DNA from 3 places in the Cupriavidus phytohabitans genome. Region 2 is predicted to be linked to each of the others. Evidence: predicted binding sites of a transcription regulator. Region 2 holds the regulator's gene; each other region holds the start of a gene.
The links. The regulator sigma-54, encoded in region 2, starts transcription at its own class of promoters, with help from an activator protein. The targets are predictions, from matches to a motif close to TGGCANGNAANCTGCTTT.

Region 1: a site for sigma-54 is predicted at 1,922-1,939, ahead of J8I34_RS23185 (ATP-NAD kinase family protein). Genes of this name have one in related genera too.
Region 3: a site for sigma-54 is predicted at 1,913-1,930, ahead of J8I34_RS13355 (circularly permuted type 2 ATP-grasp protein). Genes of this name have one in related genera too.

What each region holds. Positions count from the first base shown of each region.
Region 1 is NZ_JAGIQB010000037.1:5,936-9,209, forward strand. Features, by position in the region: gene J8I34_RS23180 (thiamine pyrophosphate-dependent dehydrogenase E1 component subunit alpha) at 1-779, opposite strand, end outside; gene J8I34_RS23185 (ATP-NAD kinase family protein) at 813-1,886, opposite strand; gene J8I34_RS23190 (YncE family protein) at 2,254-3,198, shown strand.
Region 2 is NZ_JAGIQB010000018.1:105,283-108,556, forward strand. Features, by position in the region: gene ptsN (PTS IIA-like nitrogen regulatory protein PtsN) at 1-402, opposite strand, end outside; gene hpf (ribosome hibernation-promoting factor, HPF/YfiA family) at 775-1,125, opposite strand; gene J8I34_RS14905 (RNA polymerase factor sigma-54) at 1,174-2,652, opposite strand; gene lptB (LPS export ABC transporter ATP-binding protein) at 2,808-3,274, opposite strand, start outside.
Region 3 is NZ_JAGIQB010000016.1:45,952-49,225, forward strand. Features, by position in the region: gene J8I34_RS13350 (alpha-E domain-containing protein) at 1-148, opposite strand, end outside; gene J8I34_RS13355 (circularly permuted type 2 ATP-grasp protein) at 204-1,679, opposite strand; gene J8I34_RS13360 (gluconokinase) at 2,005-2,490, opposite strand; gene edd (phosphogluconate dehydratase) at 2,629-3,274, opposite strand, start outside.

The DNA.
Region 1 (3,274 bases), on a different contig from region 2:
TCGAAATGGCCGTAGAAGCGAACCATCTTGCATTCGAGCAGCGACGGGCCGCCACCTTCGCGCGCGCGGCGGATGACTTCGCCGGCGGCCTCGTGCACGGCAAAGAAGTCGGTGCCGTCGACAGTCACGCCCGGGATGCCAAAGCCGGCGGCGCGGTCGACATAGCTGTCCACCGCCGTGCCATAGTCGCGCGAGGTCGACTCGGCATAGCCGTTGTTCTCGATCACGAAGATCACCGGCAGGTTCCACACCGCGGCCAGGTTCAGGCTTTCCAGGAAGGTGCCCTGGTTGGAAGCGCCGTCGCCGCAGAAGGTGATGCCGACCTCGCCCTTGCCGCGGAACTTGGCCGCCAGCGCTGCGCCGCAGACCAGCGGCGCGCCCGCGCCCAGGATGCCGTTGGCGCCCATCATGCCCTTGGACAGGTCGGCGATATGCATCGAGCCGCCCTTGCCGTTGCACGAGCCGCCCTTCTTGCCATAAATCTCCATCATCATCGCCACCGGGTCCACCCCCTTGGCAATGCAGTGGCCGTGGCCGCGGTGCGTGCTGGCGATGCGGTCGCCATCGTGCAGGTGGTGCAGGATGCCGACGCCCGCGGCCTCCTCGCCCGCATACAGGTGGACAAAGCCCGGGATGTCGCCACGCGCGAAGTCCACGTGCAGGCGCTCCTCGAAATCGCGGATGGTGCGCATTTTCCGGTACACCGTCAGCAGCGTCTCCTTGTCGAGCGGCAGCGCGGCGCGATGTTGCGCAGGATCTTGCGAAGCTCTGGCTGTCATGTCTGTCTCCTTCGTTCTATCAAGGTTTGCACTTCAGGAAAAGCAGGTAAGCAACGGGTTGCTGCTGCGCATCAGCCGATGCTGCGCGGCATAGCGCATGCAGCCCGCCACGTCGATGCTGCGAAAAGCGTGTTCATGCAGGGTCACGGTGACTTCGTCGTCGGGCCCGAAGGCCAGCTCGCGTTCGCCGTCGAGCGCGACGATGCCGCTGCGCTGGCGCACGCGGTGCGGGCGGCCGTGTTCGAGGCGCTCCCAGCCGGCCACCGGCACCGTGCACAGCAGTCCCGGCGCGATCGGTGCGCGCAGGTCGAATTCACCCTCGCCCGGCGCGGCCAGTTCGATCGCCAGGCCGCCGGGATCGCGCCGGCCCAGCGGTTCGAGCAGGCCGGCGATGGCGGACAGGCCGATGGCCTGCGGATCGGCAAACGACACATAGACCGCGGCAAGGGTGTCGGTCTTCCACAAGGCGCGCGCGCCGATGAAGTGCTCGTGCGAGATCACCGCATCCACCAGCGCAATGTCGCGGCGAAAGCCGCCGTCGCCATCGCGGATGACGATGTCGAGCCGCTTGTTGGAGGCCAGCGCTTGCTTGTCGGGAACGCGCCCGGTGGCATAGAGCCCGGTGGCGATGCCGGTGATGGTGGGCTCGCGCATCTCGGGGTAGGCATTGTTGGTGCCGGTCGACAGGCCGGCGATGGGAACGCCACCGCATTCGCGCACCACCGCGCGGTGGGTGCCGTCGCCGCCGAGCACGATGATCGCGGCCACGCCGGCGTCTGCCATGCAGCGCGCGGCGTGCAGCGTGTCATCGACACGCGCGGTCACGGGCATGTCGAGGTATTCGACGGCAGGCAGGCCGGAGTCGGGACCTTGCCGGCGCGCCAGGTGCCGCGACAGCATGACGCGCAGCCCTTCGCGGTCCGGCATCATCAACACGCGGCCCACGCCGCATGCCGCCAGCGCGGACAACAGGCGCAGCACGATATTGACGCGATCGGCCAGCTGCAGGCTGTTGGCGTTGGCGATCACGCGGCGGATATCGCGCGCGGAAATCGGGTTGGCGATGATGCCGACCAGTGGCGTGCCGGCGACGGCTGCGTGCCCCATTGCCTGTCTCCTGTTGTGGTTGTGGTGACAGGCAAATTGCAATGGCTGTGCCAGTGCGCGGTAGCCGCCGCGAGATCGGAAAACGACCCTCCGGCGGCGTTCGATTTAAGGGATAACCCGCACGATTTGCCATGCTCCGCGCGGCAAACAGCCCAGCGCGGCTATCACGGCGAGACAGGTGTCACAGTGCAGTTGTACAGACTGGACAACCGTATCGCGCAGCGGCGGCCGCGGGTGCGGCCGATTACTTCCGGGAATACCTCGATGTGCAATATTCAGTGGTTGGTGACGGCTTCCTGCGCCAGACTCTCCTCCTCAAACAACGACCTGCTTCGCCATCCCGCCGCGAAGCTAATGAGGAGACAGAATGGACACGCGCTGGATCGCAGTGCTGGTGGAGAAGTTCGGCCACAGCTTCAGCGGCTATGACCTGGAAAGCGGTGCGCGCCGCTTCAGCGTGCCGCTGCCGGACTACCCACATGAGTTCGTGGTCGACCGCGCACGGCTGCGCGGCTATGTCGGCCACTACGGGGTACAGACCTTTGCGCATGCCGGAAATGGCGGCGCCGCCGTGTGCTGCGTCGATATCGCCGGCGGAGAGCGTGAAGGCGACCTGGACTGCGCGCCTTATCACCGCATCCATGGGCTGCAGATTGACGCGCTAGGCCGCGTCTATGCCCTGAGCGAGCGCGACAACATGCTGCTGGTGTTCGAAGCCCCGTGGGAGAGCTGCACGCCTGCGCGCGCGGTGCCGTCCGGCGGCGTCAAAAGCCACCTGTTCGTACTGACGGGCGACGGGCAACGCGCCTACGTGACCAACCTGCTGTCACACACGGTAACGCTGGTCCACCCCTACGATGCGAGCCGGCCGCCGCGCGCAGCCCACGCCGGCCGGCGGCCTGAAGGCTGCTGCCTGAGTCCTGACGAATCCCTGCTCTACGTCTCCAGCCGCGACGACCATACCATCGCGCGGCTCGACGCCCACACGCTGGAAGTGCTCGGCACGGCCGCCACGGGCGAGGATCCCACCCGACTGTACTGGTCGCCTTGCGACCGCTTGTTCGCGCTCAACTATGGCGAGCGCAGCCTGCGCATCTTCGACCCGCACACGCTGGTCGAGCTGGCACGGGTCGATACCGGCGCCAAGCCGATCGCACTGGCATTCCATCCAGCCGACCCTGGCCGCGCCTGGCTTGCGCTCAACGACCACAGCGTCAGCGAACTGGACCTTCGCACGCTGGCGTTGCGCCATGCCTTTGCCACCGGCAAGGAGCCGGACGGCCTCGCCATCCTGGCGCTGCCGTCCCGCTAAGCGCGAGGTTCCACAGGCCCGTCGCCGCAACCGTCGGCCGGCACTCATACCATTTCGTCGCAGCACAGACCCAGAC
Region 2 (3,274 bases):
CGCCAGCCCTTCGCGCATGTCGCGATCGGACAGCAACTGCGCGATCTCGGACAGGATTTCCAGGTGCTGCTGCGTGGCCTGTTCCGGCACCAGCAGGAAAATCAGCAGCGACACCGGCTTGCCGTCGGGCGATTCGAACGGGATCGGCTCGGCCAGGCGCATGAAGGCGGCCAGCGGCTGCTTCAGGCCCTTGATCCGGCCGTGCGGGATCGCCACGCCTGCGCCAAGGCCGGTGGAGCCCAGCGACTCGCGCGCGAACAGGTTGTCGGTCACAGTAGCGCGCGCCACGCCATGGTTGTTCTCGAAGAGGAGCCCGGCCTGCTCGAACACACGCTTCTTGCTTGTGACGCTGACGTCGAGGGTAATGTTGCCGGGTGGCAGCAATTTGGCCAAACGATTCATGGGCGATGCGCAGGATTTCAGTTAGCGGGCGGATCCGCCGTTCCGCCGGGCAGTATGGCTCAGAGGCTGCCGGTCGCCGGCAACGCCGAGGCGTCCGGCCATTATAGAGCAGCGGCCTCCCCGTGATTGTGCAGCGCAGCGCCGCGCGGTGGGCGTCCGCACCGTAAGCGGGCGCGGGCAGGATGCGGCTCTGCATGTATGGCGCAGCATACACCCTGCCGCGGCCGTTGCGAACACTCCGTCTCAAACGGGTGACACGCCTTTGCGCAGGCGCCACAGCGCACAGCGCCGCAGGCGCAAAAAAGCCGCGCTATGCGCGGCTTGCCTGTTCAGTCTTGATTCAGCAGCCCTCTGCAGGGCCCCCGGGCACGCTCATTGCTGCATCTGCGCTGCGGCCATCTGGTACTTGACCGCTTCGCGGTCGTGGCCTTGCACGCGGTCCTTGTAGCGCAGTACCTGACGGTCCAGCTTGTCGACTAGTGCGTCGATCGCTGCATACAGGTCTTCATGATGCGCTTCAACGAAGATGTCCTTGCCCCTGAGATGTAGATTGATTTCCGCATATTGCCGCCTGTCCTTTTCCTTGTGATTGTCGACAGAGAGCAGCACGCTAACGCCAATGACCTGATCGAAATGCCTGACGATTCGCTCCAGCTTCGTTTCCACGTACTCACGCAACGGCGGCGTGATGTCAAGGTGGTGTCCACTGATCTTGAAGTTCATAGCGCTTCTCCTTCTGAAAGAGCCTCACCAGGCAGGCGGTGGGCTCGGCTACAAAGACTTGCGGAGATTCACTGCGGGGATCTTCAGGGCTTCGCGATATTTGGCAACGGTGCGGCGTGCGACAACGAAGCCTTGCTCACCCAGCAGTTCGGCGATGCGACTGTCGGAAAGGGGATTCCTCGGGTCTTCGGCTCCTATCAGTTGCTTGATCAAGGCGCGGATGGCCGTTGATGAAGCCGCGCCACCGGTTTCGGTGGACACGTGGCTGCCGAAGAAGTACTTCAGTTCGAAAGTACCCATCGGCGTTGCCATGTATTTATTGGTCGTCACCCGGGAGATGGTTGACTCGTGTAATCCCAGTGTATCGGCAATCTCCCGCAAAACCAAGGGGCGCATGGCGATTTCGCCGTGCGTGAAAAAGTTCTTTTGACGCTCGACAATGGCCTGCGAGACACGCAGGATCGTGTCGAACCTTTGCTGGATATTCTTGATCAGCCAGCGCGCTTCCTGCAGTTTCTGCTGCAGGCCCGCGGTACCCGACTCGCCCTTCGCGCCGCGCAGGATCTGCGCGTACATGTCGTTGATGCGCAGCCTCGGCATCACATCGGGATTGAGCTGCGCGATCCAGCCGCTGCCGCTCTTGCGCACGAACACATCGGGCACGACGAAGTCGGCCTCGGGTCGGCTGTAAGCCTGGCCCGGATAGGGTGCCAGCGAGCGGATCAGCTCGTGCGCGGCCTTGAGTGCAGGCTCGTCTACCTGCAGGGCTTTTTTCAGGCGCGTGTAGTCGCGCACCGCCAGCAGCTCGAGGTGGTTGTGCACGATGTTCAGCGCCAGTTCGCGCTGCGGGTGCTGCAGCCGGCGCAATTGCAGGCCCAGGCACTCGGCTGCATTGCGCGCGCCCACGCCCGGCGGGTCGAAGCTTTGCAGCAGCGTCAGCATCGCCTGCACTTCGTCGATCTCGAATTCGAGCTCTTCCGGCAGTTCGGCGCAGATTTCTTCGAGTGTCGCGCTGAGGTAGCCGTCGTCGTCGAGCGATTCGATCAGGAAGATGGCCAGGCCCTTGTCGCGCACCGAGATCTTCAGCGGCGTGAGCTGTTCCATCAGGTATTCGCGCAGCGTGGGCTCGGCCTCGCGCAGCTGCATCGGCGTCTTCTCGTCTTCGTCGCCTTGCGGGCGGCGCGCGAAGTCGTCCAGGCTCCAGTCGCCGCCATAGTCTTCGCCACTGTTGCTGTCGCCGTAGCTGTCGTCGTCGCCCGCGCCATCGGTGCGCGCCTCGCCATTGCCTTGCGGCTCGGAAGGTGCCGGCGCCGGCGCGCTCTGAACATTGACCGAACCATCGGCGGCCACGCGCAGCGGGCTTTCGATCCAGTCGTTCTCGCGTTCGAGAAGGGGGTTTTCCGTGAGCGCCTGTTCGACTTCCTGCTGCAGTTCCAGCGTCGAAAGCTGCAACAGCCTGATCGACTGCTGCAGTTGCGGTGTCAGTGCCAGGTGCTGGGAGAGGCGGAGCTGTAGCGACGGTTTCATGCGACCTATTTTATGCGCATCTTTCCGTTGTTGGAACGGAAATTGCTATCAATGTCGCGGCTCGATCGACGCCGGCAGTGGGCTGGCCCACACCCAGATCATGGGGCCGAAAGCAGGGAGAATCAATGGCCTGCCGCTGTGGACAGGCCAGTACATCACATGCGGAAGTTCTCGCCGAGGTAGACGCGCCGCACCGATTCGTTGGCGATGATCTCTTCGGGCCGCCCGGCGGCCAGCACGGTGCCTTCGCTGATGATGTACGCGTGGTCGCAGATGCCAAGCGTTTCGCGCACGTTGTGGTCGGTGATCAGCACGCCGATGTTGCGCGCCTTCAGGAAGCTGACGATGCGCTGGATCTCGCCCACTGCGATCGGGTCCACGCCGGCGAACGGTTCATCCAGCAGGATGAAGCGCGGCGACGATGCCAGCGCGCGCGCGATTTCCACGCGGCGGCGTTCGCCGCCGGACAGCGACAGCGCCGGGTTGTTGCGCAAGTGAGCAATCTGCAGGTCGTCGAGCAGCGCGTCGAGCCTGCGCTCGATCTCGGCCTTGGCCAGCGGCTTGCCGTTTTCCACCTGCAGCTCCAGCACGGCGCGGATGTTTTCCTCGACGTTGAGCTTGC
Region 3 (3,274 bases), on a different contig from region 2:
GCATGGCCCACCAGCCCTGCTCGGCCACCTCGGCCGATTGCGGCAGCAGCGAGGTCTGGTAGTTGACGTCGAGCATGCGCGCGGTGTTTTCCGCGCGCTCGGTGTAGCGGGCCATCCAGAACAGGTGGTCGGCGGTACGGCTCAGCATGTGGAGTCTCCTCGCATGGCGGCGGCGGTCTTGCTCGCGTGGTGGGTTGTCGTCGTCATCGTTCCAGCACCCAGGTGTCCTTGGTGCCGCCCCCTTGCGAGGAATTGACCACCAGCGAGCCCTCGCGCAGCGCCACGCGCGTCAGTCCGCCGGGCACCATGCGCACCTCCTTGCCCGACAGCACGAACGGGCGCAGGTCGATATGGCGCGGGGCGATGCCCGACTCCACATAGGTCGGGCAGGTCGACAGCGCCAGGGTCGGCTGCGCGATGTACTGCTCGGGCCTGGTCTTGACCACCTCGCGGAAGGCATCGATCTCGGCGCGTGTCGCGGCCGGTCCCACCAGCATGCCGTAGCCGCCCGCGCCGTGGGTTTCCTTGACCACCAGCTCGTCCATATGCTCGAGCACGTACTGCAGATCGTCGGGGCGCCGGCACATGTACGTGGGTACATTATTGAGGATGACCTCCTCGCCGAGGTAGAAGCGGATCATGTCGGGCACGTACGGATAGATCGACTTGTCGTCCGCCACGCCGGTGCCGATCGCATTGCAGATGGTCACGTTGCCGGCGCGGTAGACCGACAGCAGCCCGGCGGCGCCCAGCGCGGAATCGTGCCGGAACACCAGCGGGTCGAGGAAATCGTCGTCGACGCGCCGGTAGATCACGTCGATGCGCTGCGGCCCTTGCGTGGTGCGCATGAACAGGTGGTCGTCCTCGACGAACAGGTCGCTGCCTTCGACCAGCTCGACGCCCATCTGTTGCGCCAGGAAAGCGTGCTCGAAGTACGCGGAGTTGTACATGCCAGGGGTCAGCACCACCACGGTGGGATCGGCGATCGCCTGCGGCGACACGCCGCGCAGCATGTCGAGCAGCAGGTCCGGATAGTGCGCCACCGGCGCGACGCGGTTGCGTGCGAACAGATCCGGGAACAACCGCATCATCATCTTGCGGTTTTCGAGCATGTATGACACGCCGGAGGGCACGCGCAGGTTGTCTTCCAGCACGTAGAACTCGCCCTCGCCGGCGCGCACCACGTCGATGCCGGCGACGTGCGCATAGATGTCGTGCGGCACGCTGACGCCGAGCATCTCGGGCCGGTACTGGGCGTTGTTGTAGATCTGGTCGGGCGGGATCACGCCGGCCCGGATGATGTCCTGGCCGTGGTAGATATCATGGATAAACCGGTTCAGCGCGGCCACGCGCTGGCGCAGGCCTTTTTCCAGCAGCGCCCATTCGCTGGCCGGAAAGATGCGCGGGATCACGTCGAACGGGATGGTGCGTTCGGTGCCGCTGTTGGCCTCGTCCTTGTCGCCATAGACGGCAAAGGTAATCCCCACGCGCCGGAAGATCAGGTCCGCCTCGGCCCGCTTGTTGTCCATGGTGCTGCCGGACTGCCGCGCCAGCCAGTCCGTGAAATGCCGGTAATGCGGGCGTACCGCCCCGTCGGGCAGCGACTGCCCGGCCTGGATGACCATGGGCGCCCCGTCGGCGCGCCAGTCCAGCATCTCGTCGAAAAACCGCCCCGCCATGATGGCCGCTCCTCCATGTAGTGGGCGTCGGGTGCTGCCGCTTCCCCGCATCCGGCCGCCCTGGTTTGACCTGGCTGTCCTGCCACAAGCCCGCCGCGCAATTGCCCCGGGAAGGTCCGGAATGGTCCCCGATGGGATTGGCGCGGCGATACTGTCGAGTCACTGGCCCTTTCAGCATACCTGTACCGGCGAAAGCCGCAAGCTGGCGAATCGCAGCCGGCACGGAAAGTGAATTAGCAAGATGTCTGCCAGCGTACGCAAAAACGGCCGCCAGCGGGGGCTGGCGGCCGTCATGGGATGGAGCGGATGGTCGAGGGCGAAAACCTCAGCGAGCGGGAGCCTGCAGGATGGTTTCCACCAGGACCTCGGGCGGCTGGCGGATATCGAGTTCCAGCGCGTCGCGCGGCGCTTCCAGCGTATCGAACTGGCTCTGCAGCAGCTCGGGGTTGAAGAAGTGGTCGCTGCGAGCGGACAGGCGCCCGGCGATCAGCGCGGCGTCGCCCTTCATGTGGACGAAGGTCACGCCGCCGTCGGGCGGCGTCAGCCGGTCGCGGTATGCCTGGCGCAGGGCCGAGCAGGTGAACACGTGGGTCCGGCCATCGGCGCGCGCCGCGTCAATGGCGGCACGCATCGCCGCCAGCCAGGGCCAGCGGTCCTCGTCGGTCAGCGGGATGCCCGCATGCATCTTGGCCTTGTTGGCTTCACTGTGGAATTCGTCCGCGTCATGGAAGCCGCAGCCCAGGCGCTGCGCCAGCAGCTGGCCGACCGTGGTCTTGCCGCTGCCGGATACGCCCATCAGGATATAGATCATGTCTGCTCCGTCGGTCTTGGTATCGTCTTGCTATCTTGCTGTCTTGCTGTCTTGCTTTCGGATGGGGTCGCGGCTCTGGCCAATGCCTGCGGGCCGCTCCCGCGCGCCGGCGTGCCGGCGGCGGGCATGAGTGTGAGGCTATTGTGCGACGGTTTGCGCCGCCATGGCAGTGGCGGATATAACTGGCGCCGCGTCGGCATCCGCTTCGGACAGGTCGAGTGCGCTGCCCCCCTCTTCCGCGATGCGCGCGTGGCGCCGGAACGAGCCGAACAGCCCGCGCCCGAGGCTGAACCGGGCAAAATCGTCGGCCGGGGCCGGCGCCAGCTCGCGCGCCGCGAACTCGCCCTCGTCGCCCAGCCATTGCAGCACGCCGGCCACCGCGTCGACGCGGATGCGGTCGCCGTCGCGCACGCGGGCCAGCGCGCCGCCGGCCAGTGCTTCAGGGCCGACGTGGATCACCGCAGGCACCTTGCCCGACGCGCCCGACATGCGGCCGTCGGTCACCAGCGCCACCTTGTGCCCGGCGTCCTGCAGCGCGCCCAGCACCGGCGTCAGGCGGTGCAGCTCAGGCATGCCATTGGCGTTCGGGCCCTGGAAGCGGACCACGGCGACCAGGTCACCGTTCAGCTCGCCGGCCTCGAACGCCGCTTGCAGCGCTTCCTGCGCATCGAAGACGCGCACCGGCGCCTCAACCACGCGGTGCTCGGGCGCCACAGCCGAAACCTTGATCACACCGCGGCCCAGGTTGCCCTGCATCAGCCGCAGCCCCCCTTCCGCCGAGAAC